Regions from separate parts of the uncultured Pigmentiphaga sp. genome, predicted to be linked through region 1. Evidence: predicted binding sites of a transcription regulator. Region 1 holds the regulator's gene; each other region holds the start of a gene.

Region 1 (3,351 bases):
GATCGCCGCACCGCCCGGGCCGACGCGCACCAGGCCCGGCTTGGGGGGCGTGGTGCCAGGCAACGCATACAGGCGGTACTCGGGGGCGGTACGAGTTTCGCACAGCTTGCGCGCCCCGAGCTCGGTCAACTGCCAGTTCAGGGGCATGCCGCTCAGGTGGGCGCCGACCACTGCGATGGGCAGGGCGTCTTTCAGGGGGGGAGCGATCTCTCGCGGCGCAGGCAGGGGCGTTCCCAGCGCCCCCTGGGGCAGGCCCGTCGCGTGATGGAAGCGCTGGCCAAGCTGCGCCAGGCGCCAGTCGGATCCGGACGGTCCGATCAGCGTGATGCCGAACGGCAGGCCGTCGGGGCGCATCGCGGCCGGCACGGCGAGTGCCGCCCAGCGCAGCAGGTTGACGAAATTGGTGTAGCGGCCGAGCGTCCGGTTCAGGTCCACGGGATCGGCCAGCATGGCGGCGATCGTGGGCAGCGTGGGAGCAGTCGGGACGGCGAGCACGTCGATGTCGCGCCAGGTCGCCGCCAGCCGCTCGCGTGCTTCGTCCAGCCGGACTTGCATGGCCAGGACGTCGGCCGCACTGTACTTTCGGCCGCCGCCTATGATGGTGCGCACGGGTTCGATGACGGCCTCGGGGCGGGCATCGAAAAAGTCGCGGATCGCTTCATACCGCTCAGCCACCAGCGCGCTTTCGTACAGCCAGGAGGCGACTTCGGCAAGCGGCGCATCATCGATGGGCACGGCGGTGCCGCCCAGCGACTCGAGCCGGCGGCAAGCCGCCTCGTAGGCCTCGGCAGCCAACACGTCCCCGGCGAACTCGGGACGCATCGGCACGCCGAAGCAGAAATTCTCCGGCATCGCGCGCAGGTCTGGCGTGACCGCACCGGTGTCGGCCAGTACGTTGAGCACGTCTACGGCCTCGGCCACGGTGCGGGCAAAGATGCTGACGGTGTCGAAGCTGCGCGAGGCGGGAAACACCCCTTTGGCGCTGAGCAAGCCGATGGAGGGCTTCAGGCCCACGATATTGTTGAAGCCGGCCGGAACCCGACCCGAACCGGCGGTGTCCGTGCCTAGTGCCACGTCGGCCTCGCCGGTGGCCACGGCCCACGCCGAGCCGCTGCTCGAGCCGCCGCTGACGTATTCTGGGCGCAAGGCGTTGGGAACCGCCCCAAAAGGGGAGCGCGTGCCGTTGAGTCCGCACGCGAATTGGTCGAGGTTCGTCTTGCCGACGATGGATGCACCGGCATCGAGCAGTTTTTGCACCACGACGGCGCTCGTCGCGGGCGTATAGGCGAAGTCCGGGCAGGCACAGGTGGTGGGTACCCCGGCCACGTCGATATTGTCCTTGACGGCCACGCGGACGTTGGCGAGCGGCCCCGAGGCTTGGGTTGCGAGAGCGGGGGAGATACGGCGAATCCAGGCTGACATGGCAATCCCTGAGAGAAGACGACCCTGCTCAAGCAAAGGATGTACCACCGCCGCCCGGGCGGAGCCTCCGGAAGGGTGAGACGGGCACGGCGTTTAGCAGGGAAGGCCAGCGACGCGGCGCAGACCCTCCATGTCGACGATCTCGATCTCCTTGCGCCTGATGCGCAGCAGCTCCGCCTTGGTGAAGCGGGAAAACAGGCGGCTGACGGTTTCCAGCGTCAGGCCGAGGAAGTTGCCGATTTCCTGCCGGCTCATCCTCAGCACGAACACCGAGGATGAGTAGCCGCGGGCAGCCAGGCGCTCCGACAGGTTGAGCAGGAACAGGGCCAGGCGTTCCTCCGCCCGCATGGCGCCCAGCGACAGCAGCATCTGTTGGTCGCACTCGATTTCGCGGCTCATCAACCGGATGAGCTGGCGTTGCAACGAAGGCAGGCGATGGGCGACGGACGACAGGTCGCGCACCGGTATGACGCAGACTTCGCTATCTTCCAGGGCAACGGAGGTGGAGGCGTGCCGCGCGCCCGCCAATCCGTCCAAGCCGACGATTTCGCCGGCGAGGTGAAAGCCCGTGATTTGCTGGCGTCCGTCGGCGCGTTCCAGGAAGGTTTTCAACGTGCCGAAGCGGATGCCGTAGACGGCGTCCAAGGTGTCGCCGGTGTGGAAAAGCGCTTGCCCCTTCGGGATCCGGATGCGTTCCTGTACGAGCTCGTCCATCCGGCTCGCATCTTCGGGCTCCATGCCGATGGGCAGGCAGAATTGACCCAGTCCGCAGGTCGAACAACGGACAGCGTCGGCGGTGAGGGGGATGCGCTTGTTCATGGGAGGAATCTTTATAAGCGGGCTAGGCCCCGGGGAGGCGTTCGGCGTATTGCTGCCGCAGCATGTCGATGAAGACCCGTACGCGCAGCGGCAGGTGTTTTCGTTGTGGATAGACGGCATAAATGCCGTTGGGCGGGGCAGCGAAATCGTCGAGCACGGTGACGAGGCGGCCTTGCTTTAGATCGTCCGCGACTTCCCAGAGCGAACGCCACGCCAAACCCAGGCCTGCCAGCGTCCAGGCGTGAAGAACGGCGCCGTCGGTGCATTCTAGCGTGCCATAGACCCGTTGCGGCGTCACCTTCCCGTCGATCGTGAACAGCCAGCCGCGTGTCTGGCTGCCGCTGGCTCCCAGCGACAGGCAGTTGTGCCTGGCCAGGTCCGACGGATGCCGGGGCGTGCCATGGCGCCGCAGGTATGCGGGCGCGGCCACCACCATGCGGCGGTTGTCCGCCAGGCGCACGCTGACCAGGCTGGAGTCGGCTAGATCGCCGATGCGGATGGCACAGTCGTAGCCTTCGTTTACCAGGTCGGCCAGCCGGTCGTTCAGGTCCAGCGTCACTCGGATGCCCGGATGCGCTTCCAGCAGTTGGGGCAGGAGCGGGGCGACGTGGCGCCGCCCGAATCCGGCCGGGGCCGTGACGCGCAGATGCCCCTTGGGGGAGGCACCGCCCGCGGCGACGCCGTTCTCTGCGTTTTCCAGGGCCTGCAGGATTTGCTGGCACTCCTCGTAGAACTCTGCGCCTTCCGGGCTCAAGGAGATCTTGCGCGTGGTGCGTATCAGCAGCTTTACCCCGAGACGGGCTTCGAGCGCGTCGATGCGCCGCCCAATGACCGCTGGCGCGACGCCTTCGCTGCGGGCGGCCGCGGAGAGGCTGCCTCTCGCGACGGCCGAGACGAAGGATTCGATCTGCTTGAAGCGGTCCATGGGAGCAAACGGGTGCCCCCCGGCGCGCGGGGCGCCGCGGCGGTTCGCCGGGCGGGGGGCACAGTCATTTGTGCAAATTAGTAAATAATTTGCAGCTCATTCTAGCCGAATCCTAAACAACTCATGCGCCGTCCGGGCCGCGCAGGTCAGGACCGGCGGCCATGCCGCAAGACGTTGAGCAGGTG
Region 2 (3,351 bases), on a different contig from region 1:
GAAGGGCGAGCTCGTCGCCCGAGGCCATGGGCAAGCGGATGACTCGATCCATGCGGGCGGCCAGTTCGGGGTCGTGGGTGGCGACGATGAGCGTCTTGCCCTTGGCCTGGGCCAGCAGGCGCCGCGTCACTTCGCGCGCGGTGGCTGCATCCAGGTGGGCGGTGGGTTCGTCGGCCAGCCACAGGTCCCGGGCCCGGTCGGCCGCCGCCCGTGCGATGGCTAGGCGCAGGGATTCTCCGCCCGACAGGCCGGCGCCCCCTTCGCCGAGCCTGCGTCCTGCCGCGGCGCCAGCCAATGCCCGGAGATGGGCGGCTCCGAGCGCGGCATCGACCGCGCGCGCATGGATTTCAGGGCGCCCAAGGCTGACGTTGAACCGCACGGTCGCCGCGAAAACGTGCGGGCGCTGCCCGATCCATGCGATGCGCGCGCGCAGCTCTGGGGCGGTGCTTTCGTCCAGCTCCGTCCCGCCCACGGCAATGCGGCCGGACCGGACCGGAACCAGGCCGGCGATCAATGCCAGGAGCGTGGACTTGCCCGAGCCGCTCGGGCCCAGGATGGCCACGTGTTCGCCCGGCATGACCCGCAGATCCAAGGCTTCGAACAGCGGCTGCCCGGCATCGGGATGGTGGAAGCCCACGCCGGCCAATTCGACGCCAGGCGGGGTGCGCAGCGGGGGGCTAAAGGCGGTCGAAGGGGCGGCCGGGCCGCCCACCAGCTTGAGCGGCGCCGCGGCGAGACGGTCCAAGGCGTCGAGTGCGGCACGTCCCGACGCGCGGTCGTGCCAGACCGTCGACAGCTCGCGCAAGGGTTCGAAGAAACTGGGGGCCAGAAGCAGGACGAACAGCCCCTCGCCCAACGTCAGCTTGCCGCTCCAGGCGCCGAATTGCAGTTGCCCCAAGAGATGGAATCCTACATAGACGGCCACCATGGCTACCCCGAGCGCGGAGAACAACTCCAGTACTGCCGAGGAAAGAAACGCGATGCGCAATACCGCCATGGTACGGATTCGCAGCGTTTGGGCAACGCTTTCGAGGCGGTGTGTCGTGGTTTCCACGGCGTCGAGCGCGCGGAGCGTGGCCAGCCCGCGTAGCCGATCGAGCAGGAAGGCGTTGAGCGTTCCCATTTCGGCCAGGTGTTCCTCGCTGGCGCGCTGCGCACGCCAGCCTACCAGCGCCATGAAGAGGGGGATAAGGGGCGCCGCGATGAGCAGGACCAGCCCCGCTGCCCACGAAAACGGCAGGACGCAGGCCAGGATGGCTAGGGGAACGACCGCCACTTTGAGCTGCACGGCTGGGTAGCGGGCCAGATAGGGGAGCGCGGCGTCGGCCTGCTCGGCGATCACGCTGGCGGCCTCGCCGGCGGCCGGCCGCCGTTTATCCAGCGGTGAGCCGCAGGCCAGCGCAGCGATGGCGTCGGCCCGGCGGCGAGTGACCGCATCGCGGGCCACCTTGAAGCTCAGCCGCTGCCCCCAGGTTTCCAGCCCTGTCCGGCACAGCGCCAACGCCAGGAACACCCCTGCGGCGGCGAGGCCGGGCTTGGCGTCACCGGGGTTCGCTGCCATGCGTTGTACCGCGGCGGCCAATACGCCGGCCTGGGCCAGCCATAACAGCGAACCAATTAATTGCAGCCAGTCTCCTGACGTTGGTCGGAGCCGCGCCGCGCGAGAAGGGACGTAATCCGTTGGCATGAGGTGTGTTACCGAGGGTAACTTAACAGTGCTCATGCGAAGAGGCAATGATCTGGATCAAGTGCAGTGCGTGCGGCGCCCAGGGATTGCGCGAAGCGGAGCTCGCGTCGGGGCTGGGGAGCTACGCGTCCGTGGGGGCCGGGGCGCGCGCAAACCCCTCCGGCATGGCGCGAAGCGTTACAAGCGCATTGGTCGCCGGAGCCGTCCGGGGCGTATAGATACGGACATCGGAAGCCGGGCACCGGACTTGCTGGCGCTCGACGCCAGATGTCGTTGTGTCAGGAGCCGATATTGACGAACATACGTCCCTATTCCCTCACCCCCGCGGCTGCAGTGGCCGCCGCGCCCGAGAAAACAGCCGTGCAGCCACGGCGCCACCCCGAGGGCGTTCCCCTTGACAACCGGGCCGCGGAACTCGCCGCGGGCTTGCAAGCCGAGCCGGCGCGCATCGATCCAAAATTCCTTTACGACGCACAAGGCTGCGTGTTGTTCAACGCCATCTGCGAGCTGGAGGAGTACTACCCCACGCGGACCGAGCGCGCCATTTTCGAAGCCCACCGGGCAGCCATCGTGCGTTCCTTGCCTGCCAGCGTGCAATGGGTGGACCTTGGATGCGGCGATTGCGCCAAATCCCGCGATTGGCTCCCCCACGTCGATGCCTGCCGCTATGTGGGCGTGGACATTGCCGCCGATTGGGTACGCCGCGAGGTGGCCGCACTGGGCCGTCACTTTCCCCAGATGCCGTGCGAGGCGATGGAGGCGGATTTTTCCGGGGAATTCGACCTGCACGGTGCGCTGGTCGACCTGCATGAGCATCCCCCCGTCTTTTTCTATCCAGGCTCGTCCATCGGCAACTTCTCGCCCGGTCGCGCCGTGGCATTCATGGCGGCCATCGGCCGCGAAGCTGGCGCCCGGGGGTGCCTGCTGATCAGCGCCGACCTGCGCAAGGATCGCCAGACGATGGAGCGGGCCTATGCGGACGACTTGGGCGTGACCGCAGCCTTCAACCGGAATGTGCTGCGGGTGTGCAACCGCGTGCTGGGCACCGACTTCCAACCGGCGGATTTCGCGCACGAGGCGATCTTCGATGCCGAGCGTGGGCGGATAGAGATGCGGCTGCGGGCCCGAAAGCGCGTCCGGGTCCGGTGGGGCGCCATGGGCCGCACGTTCCAGCCCGGCGATGCGATCGTCACCGAGCATTCCTACAAATACACGCCCGAACAGTTTGACGGCATGCTGGCCGAAGCCGGATTCTCCGTGCGCAGCATGTGGACCGATCCGCGCGCCTGGTTCGGCGTATTCCTGGCACAGCGATGAACGCGCGCGACGCAACGAATTGGCAGGCCCTGCTGGCGCGCCGCTTCGTCGCCGTGCGCGATGCGACCCTCGCCATGCTGCACGGGTTGTCGGCGGAAGACTGCATGCTGCAATCCATGGCGGAGGCCAGCCCGGTCAAATGGCACCTTGGCCACGTTGCATGGTTCTTCGAGACTTTTGTGCTCGAACCCAGGCTGCCCGGGCACGAACCGTTCGATCCGGCCTTTCGGGAGCTGTTCAATTCCTATTACGTGGGCGTTGGCGCACGCCATCCGCGCGGCGAGCGGGGATTGTTGTCCCGCCCGTCGCTCGAGCGGGTGCTTGCCTATCAGCGATCGGTGTCGGAG
Region 3 (3,351 bases), on a different contig from region 1:
CCTGCGGCACCACGCCGCCGCGGTCATCCTCGCGCACAACCATCCCTCCGGCAACCCGGAGCCAAGCCGCGCCGACGAACACCTGACCCAACACGTGCGCAATGCGCTCGCCCTGGTTGACGTACGGCTGCTCGATCACATCATTGTTGCGGGACGCCAAACCCTCTCGCTGGCTGAACGCGGGCTGCTGTAATCCTATCCCGTCCCTGCCCTGGGCCAGCCTCGCCTGGCAGCGCCGCGCACCGAAACCCGCTTCAAGGCCACGTAGCAGGAGACACTGCCCGCGTGGAGGGCGCCGGGTTAAAATGGCGCAAGGGCGAAACGGCTGCCCGGGGCTTCCGGGCGTGGGCATTGCAACAACGCCTTGAAAAGAAAGCCGATTTCGTGCTATTCTTACGAGCTTTACGGCGCTACCCCTGGCCGCGAGATCGCGCGCCCCGGCGAGAGTCCTGCAGCTTTCCTGCAAGGCTTTCACGCACGTTCTCCATGCACTCTGGTCGTTTCCGGGTTGCCTTGAGAACAGCGCGAACCGGGAGCCGAGCCCTCCACCTTGCCGGGCGCGCCCAAGTTCGGGGCACCATCCGGCATTGCCGATCCCCGGATCCCATCCCGAATTCACGAAAGAAGAGGTGTCGCCGTGGCACGAGTATGTCAAGTTACCGGTAAAGGTCCGATCGTGGGCAACAACGTTTCCCACGCCAACAACAAGACCAAGCGCCGCTTCCTCCCGAACCTGCAATACCGCAAGTTCTGGGTCGAAAGCGAAAACCGCTGGGTTCGCCTGCGCGTGAGCACGAGCGCGCTGCGCACCATCGACAAGAACGGCATCGAGGCCGTGCTGGCGGACCTGCGCGCCCGCGGCGAAGCCGTTTAACCACCGGGTCCACAGGAGCACACCATGGCCAAGGGTATACGTGAAAAGATCAAGCTCGAGTCCACCGCGGGCACCGGGCACTTCTACACCACGACCAAGAACAAGCGCACGACGCCGGAAAAGATGCTGATCAAGAAGTTCGATCCGGTCGCGCGCAAGCACGTCGAATACAAGGAAACCAAGCTGAAGTAATCCGGCTTGCGCGTTTCCGCCGGCCTTCAGAACCGGCGCCGGCGCTGCCAGAAACTTCTTGCGGAATGAAAAACGGGACTTCATGTCCCGTTTTTTTATTGCCCAGGCCCATCTGGCAGCCCGCCCCCGGGCAGGCGGGGCGCTTCCCTAGAAGCGGTATCCCAGCCCGATGCCGATCAACCAAGGATTCACCTTGAAGTTGCCGAGCGACGCGCCGTTTTTCACCTTCACGTCGGTGTCGATGTACACCTTCTTGACGTCGACGTTCAACGACCAATTTTTGTCCAGCGCATAATCGAAGCCGATTTGCAGGGCGGCGCCAAAGCTGCTGCGCTTGACATCCAGCGCTGCCCCCGGAATCGCGAGGTCCACGCTGGAAAAGCGCGTGTAGTTCACCCCGGCGCCGACGTAGGGCTTGAAGGCGCCGAAGTCCGTGAAGTGATACTGGAGCAGCAGCGTGGGCGGGAGGTGTTTCAACGTGCCGATCTTGTCGCCATTCAGCCTCACCGTATGTTTTTGCGGGTAGGTCAGGACCAACTCCGCCGCGATGTTGGGCGTGAAGTAATAGCTAACGTCGACTTCCGGCATCCACTTGTCGTTGATGCCGACGTCCAGGCCGGGGGCAACGCCTTTGTTCTCGCTGTCCAAGTGGACGGCGCGCGCGCGGAATTGCCACTTGCCATCCTGGTGCTGCGCCATCGCAGGACCAGAAGTCATGACACACAAGGCGGCTACAGCCAGCAGAATCTTTCTCATAGCGGTACTTCAATCAAAACCGGGACATCCCGTCATTGCATTGAAGCACCCGTCCCTCCCCTGCCTCTTGCCTTAGATCAAGAGACCGACTCGCAGCGATCGCCCGCATGCAGCGCTGTGGCGGGACCGCAACGCGGCAGCCGGCCTGGCGCGCCCGCGCCGGCATGGCTGCACTCGTGCACAATGCAGGCATTGCGTTTAAGCTCTTGGACTTGCGGCAGCGCGCCGTTCGCCCCCTGCCCCCTGGTTTCCTTTTCGCAGACCTCGATGACCACCAAAGCCAGCACAAGAAAAGCCACCTGGACCCCAGAAAAACCGGAATCGACTGCCGCACGCATCGAACGCCAGATTAAGGAAGCCGTGCTCAACGGCAAGCTCAAGCCCGGCGAGGTGCTCGGATCGGAAAATGAACTGGCAGCGCAATTCGGCGTCAGCCGCCTGCCCATACGCGAAGCGCTGAACCGGCTTTCGGCCCTCGGCATCATCGAGATCCGCACCGGCGCGGGCGGCGGTGCACGCATCGCCGAGGCGGCGGACCCGAGCGCCGCCATCGAGGCGCTGGCGCTGCAGTTTCAACTGGCCGGCGTAACGGTCGACGAGGTCTTCGTCGCGCAATACACGCTGGAAACCGCCGCCATCCCGCTGGCGGCCACCCTCGCCACCAACGAAGAGCTCGACGAAATCGAGGCAGCCATCGACCGCGCAGAGGCGGCGGTGAAAGGCGGAGAGCGATTCACCCGCGCCTCGCTCAACGTCCACCAGCTGATGGTCGATGCGGCGCACAACCACGTGCTGTCCGCCGTGATGCAGGCCGTCACGGCCATCCTGTACCGCGCCCTGGTCAAGGGCACGAACGAGCAGACCGCGCGGGGCGTCGTCAAATACCACCGGCAAGTCCTGCAAGCCCTGCGGCAGCGCGATCCCGAAGCCGTCCGGCAGGCCGTCATTCCGCACCTCGAGCGCGTCCGCCGCCACACCAACGAGCTGCTCCGCAGCGAAGGCTGAACCGCCCGCCACGGATCGCGAAAGCGTCCTTCGAGGTGCGTTGACAACCTTCGTATTTACGCATACTGTATGCGCGAATAACGAAGGAGACACCATGATCATCGACTGCCATGCCCACGTCAGCGCCCCAGCCGAACTCTGGGCGTACAAAGCGACTCTCCTTGCCTCCCGGGGCACGCACGGAAGGGGCGGCGTCAAAGTCACGGACGACGAAATCCGTGCCGCTGCCAACAAAGCCGAAACCTGGCCCAAGGGGCACCTGGATTACATCCGCGATCACGGCACCAATCTCCAGCTGGTCTCTCCCCGGCCCTTCCACTCCATGCACTCGGAGTCGCCGGCGCGCATCATCGATTGGTACACCGAAGAGTGCAACAACATCATCTACCGGCAGACCCAGCTCTTTCCGGACACGTTCGTCGGCGTGGCGGGCCTGCCCCAGGTCGCAGGCGAGAAGATCGAACGCGTCCTGCCCGAACTCGAGCGCTGCATCAAGGAGCTCGGCTTTGCCGGCTGCCTCTTGA
Region 4 (3,351 bases), on a different contig from region 1:
CTGTTATGCCACCCAGAACCGCCAGGACGCCGTCAAGATCATGGCGCCCGAATGCGACCTCGTGCTGGTGGTGGGAAGCGTGAACAGCTCCAACTCCAACCGCCTGCGCGAGGTGGCCGAGCGCAAGGGCGTGCCCGCCTACCTCATCGACGGCGCCGAGGACATCGACCCGGCCTGGCTGACGGGCTGCCGGCGCGTGGGCGTCACCGCGGGTGCGTCCGCCCCCGACGTCCTGGTGCAGCAGGTCATCGCCCGCTTGAAGGAGCTGGGCGCGGTGTCCGTGCGCAAGCTGGCCGGTGCCGAGGAGGGCGTGGCCTTTCCGCTGCCCAAAGGTTTGTCGAGGAACGTCCATCCGTAGCCGAACGGAGCAAGCATGCGTCTCTATAGCTATTTCCGCAGTTCCGCCGCGTATCGCGTCCGCATCGCGCTGGCCCTGAAGAAGCTGGATTACGAATACCAGGCCGTCCACCTGCTCAAGGATGGCGGCCAGCAGAAACGGCCCGAGTTTCGCAAGCTCAGCCCGGATGCCCTCGTGCCGGTACTCGAGGACGGCGGCGCGGTGCTGACGCAGTCGCTCGCCATCATCGAATACCTGGAAGAGACGCACCCCGAGCCCGCGCTGCTGCCGTCGGACCCGATCGGGCGGGCCCGAGTGCGTGCCCTGGCGATGACCGTCGCGTGCGACATCCATCCGCTGAACAACCTGCGCGTGCTGAAGTACCTGAAGCAGCTCGGCATCGAACAGGAAGGGCGCGACCAGTGGTACCGCCATTGGGTCGAGAACGGCCTTACCGCGTTCGAGCGCATGCTCGCCGACTCTCCCCATACCGGGCGCTGCTGCCACGGCGACCAGCCCACGCTGGCGGACATCTGCCTCATCCCGCAGGTCTACAACGCCCGGCGCCTGAAGGCCGACCTGAGCGCCATGCCCACCGTGGTGCGCGTGGCCGACTATTGCGCGGCGCTGCCGGCCTTCGAGGCCGCGCATCCCGACCGGCAGCCTGATGCGGAATGAGAGGCGGCTTCTGCGAGCACGGTTTGAAAGCTTCGAAAAAATTCTGCTAGAATAGCGGGCTAGCTTTGCTTTTGCCGCGATTTGCGCGGAAGGCAAGGCGTGAAGGTTTTGCGCCGGCATAGCTCAGTTGGTAGAGCAGCGCATTCGTAATGCGAAGGTCGTAGGTTCGACTCCTATTGCCGGCACCAGTTGAAAAGGGCAGCCCGTTGGGCTGCCCTTTTTGCGTTGGGGCTTGGCTGCCGGCGCTTGATCTGCATCAACCGCCCAGGAACGCACCATGGCGCAGCGCGCTTCATCCGTGGCAGGATAAAAATAATAAATATTTTCAACTACCCGGAGTGTGTCGGCATGGGACGTGACACCTGCAGCATCCTGCTTGCCAGCGACCTGAGCGCATGTGGCGACCGAGCCCTGGATCGGGCCATCGACATTGCGCGCCGGCGCCGATGTAAGCTGATCGTGCTGCACGTGGTCGAGGAGCCGTCCTTTGCCGAGCGGCTCCGGTCGCCCGAGAGCCGGGATGCCGAGCTGCAGGCCGCGGAACGGCTGTTGCTGGATACCGTGGGCGAGGTCGACGTGCCGATGGAGCTGATCGTCGAGACCGGTCACCCGGTCGAGGTGATCGAGCGCACGGCTCGCTTGCGCCAATGTGACTTGATCGTGACGGGTTCGGGCCGCAATGGCGGGCTGGGCCGGCTGCTGTTGGGTTCCACGGCCGAGCGGTTGGCGCGCACGGCGGCGCTGCCCATCCTGATCGTGAGAAAGCGCCCGCACCGCCCATACCAGCGCGTGCTCGGCGCGACCGATTTTTCCGAAGGGTCGCGCCAGGCCCTGAACGCGGCCCGCGTGTTTTTCCCGGATGCGCAGCTGACGCTGCTCCATGCCTATCCGATGCTCAAGGCCGATCCGGACCCGGCGGAGATCGAGGCCGCGCAGGGGGAGGCGCAGCGCGCCGGAGACGCGTTCGTGTCGCGTCATTTCGCGCGGGGCGGCGCGGCGCCGAAGCTGGTCCTGGAGCGCGGGTTGCCCGAGCGCGTGGTGCCGGATTACGTCGCCCGCCATCCGACGGACCTGCTGGTGGTGGGCACGCACGGCCTGACGGGGCTGCTGCGCACGGCGATGGGCAGCGTGGCCGAACGGCTCATCCAGCTCTCGCCTTGCGACGCCTTGGTCGTCAGGACGGTGCCGGTCGAGCCGCTTGCCTAGCGCCGCGGCGGGAAGGGGGGCGGTATTGCAACTGCGAATAAGTCGCATTTGTGATATCGTAGCGATCTCTCAGTCTCGCCACACGATTCCTTCGAATGAGTGCCACCTTGCATTGGAATGCGCCAGCCTCGACCGGGCTGCGCGTTGGAGCAGGCGCCGCGGTGGTCCTCTTGCACGCTGCGGTGGTCGGCGCGATCTTCGCGGCGCAGCCCGATCAGCACGTGGTCGAGCCGGTCGAAACAATAGAGGTACGGTTCGTCGAAATCGCTCCCCAGGTGCAGGTGGCGACGGCGCCGCCCGCACCCACGCCTCCTGCTCCCGAACCCGAGCCGGCGCCCCGGCCCGTGCCCGAACCGCCCAAGCCCAAACCCAAGCCTAAGCCCAAGCCTGCGAAGCCGGTTCCGAAGCAGGAGATCAAGCAGCCGCCCCCAGAGCCGCTGCCTCCGTCCGAAACCGCGTTGACGACGCAGCCGGCGCCCGAGCCCGAGCCGACTCCGGCCGCAGAGCCGGCGCCCGTGGCGGATCCGGCACCCGCGCCGGTGGCTTCCTCCGAGCCGCCTTCCGGCAAGCCAGAGGCTTCCGACCGCTCGGCGTCGCCGCAGGCGCCGGTTTCCAACGAACCCAAGCTCGTCGGCCGCATCGAGTACCTCGGGCCACCGCCGATGCCGGAGTATCCGCGCGCGTCCCGCCGCCTGGGCGAGGAAGGCAAGGTGCTGGTGCGCCTGCTGATCAATGCGCGCGGCCTGGTGGATCAGGCCACGCTGGAGAAATCCTCGGGCTTTCGCCGGCTGGACGATGCCGCGCTGGAGGCCGCCAAGCGTGGACGTTTCAAACCCTATACGGAGAATGGCGTAGCGATGGCTGCCATCGCCATCGTGCCGTTCGATTTCACACTCAGGAACTGACATGACCGAGACCCCTAGCCTGGGCTTTGCGCACTTCATCTCCCAGACCGATGGCCTGGGCAAGGCGCTGTTCATCATTCTGGTGCTGATGTCCCTCGCGACTTGGTACCTGATCATCGTCAAGGCCGTTTCGAACATGCGCTCGCGGCGACGCGGCGAAAAGTTCCTCGAGCATTTCTGGAACGCGACTTCGCTCGAGGCCGTGGATCGCGAAATCACGACGCA

Evidence for each region. Region 1 encodes FNR, which switches genes on or off when oxygen is low (the NO sensors DNR and NnrR bind a similar motif). Its sites were predicted from a motif close to TTGATNNNNATCAA; they were not measured.
Region 2: a site for FNR is predicted at 1,735-1,748, ahead of cydD (thiol reductant ABC exporter subunit CydD). Genes of this name have one in related genera too.
Region 3: a site for FNR is predicted at 1,890-1,903, ahead of Q0319_RS16185 (OmpW family protein). Genes of this name have one in related genera too.
Region 4: a site for FNR is predicted at 1,262-1,275, ahead of Q0319_RS16225 (universal stress protein). Genes of this name have one in related genera too.

Annotation. Positions count from the first base shown of each region.
Region 1 covers NZ_CALFCW010000021.1:49,356-52,706, forward strand. Annotated here, with positions in the region: gene atzF (allophanate hydrolase) at 1-1,422, opposite strand, end outside; gene fnr (fumarate/nitrate reduction transcriptional regulator Fnr) at 1,516-2,241, opposite strand; gene Q0319_RS05060 (LysR family transcriptional regulator) at 2,264-3,166, opposite strand; gene Q0319_RS05065 (response regulator) at 3,313-3,351, opposite strand, start outside.
Region 2 covers NZ_CALFCW010000069.1:113,069-116,419, forward strand. Annotated here, with positions in the region: gene cydD (thiol reductant ABC exporter subunit CydD) at 1-1,723, opposite strand, end outside; gene egtD (L-histidine N(alpha)-methyltransferase) at 1,979-3,004, shown strand; gene egtB (ergothioneine biosynthesis protein EgtB) at 3,001-3,351, shown strand, end outside.
Region 3 covers NZ_CALFCW010000069.1:18,010-21,360, reverse strand. Annotated here, with positions in the region: gene radC (DNA repair protein RadC) at 1-193, shown strand, start outside; gene rpmB (50S ribosomal protein L28) at 638-874, shown strand; gene rpmG (50S ribosomal protein L33) at 899-1,066, shown strand; gene Q0319_RS16185 (OmpW family protein) at 1,214-1,822, opposite strand; gene Q0319_RS16180 (FadR/GntR family transcriptional regulator) at 2,090-2,827, shown strand; gene Q0319_RS16175 (amidohydrolase family protein) at 2,922-3,351, shown strand, end outside.
Region 4 covers NZ_CALFCW010000069.1:23,003-26,353, forward strand. Annotated here, with positions in the region: gene ispH (4-hydroxy-3-methylbut-2-enyl diphosphate reductase) at 1-358, shown strand, start outside; gene maiA (maleylacetoacetate isomerase) at 374-1,015, shown strand; tRNA gene Q0319_RS16220 (tRNA-Thr) at 1,128-1,203, shown strand; gene Q0319_RS16225 (universal stress protein) at 1,364-2,221, shown strand; gene Q0319_RS16230 (energy transducer TonB) at 2,317-3,126, shown strand; gene Q0319_RS16235 (MotA/TolQ/ExbB proton channel family protein) at 3,128-3,351, shown strand, end outside.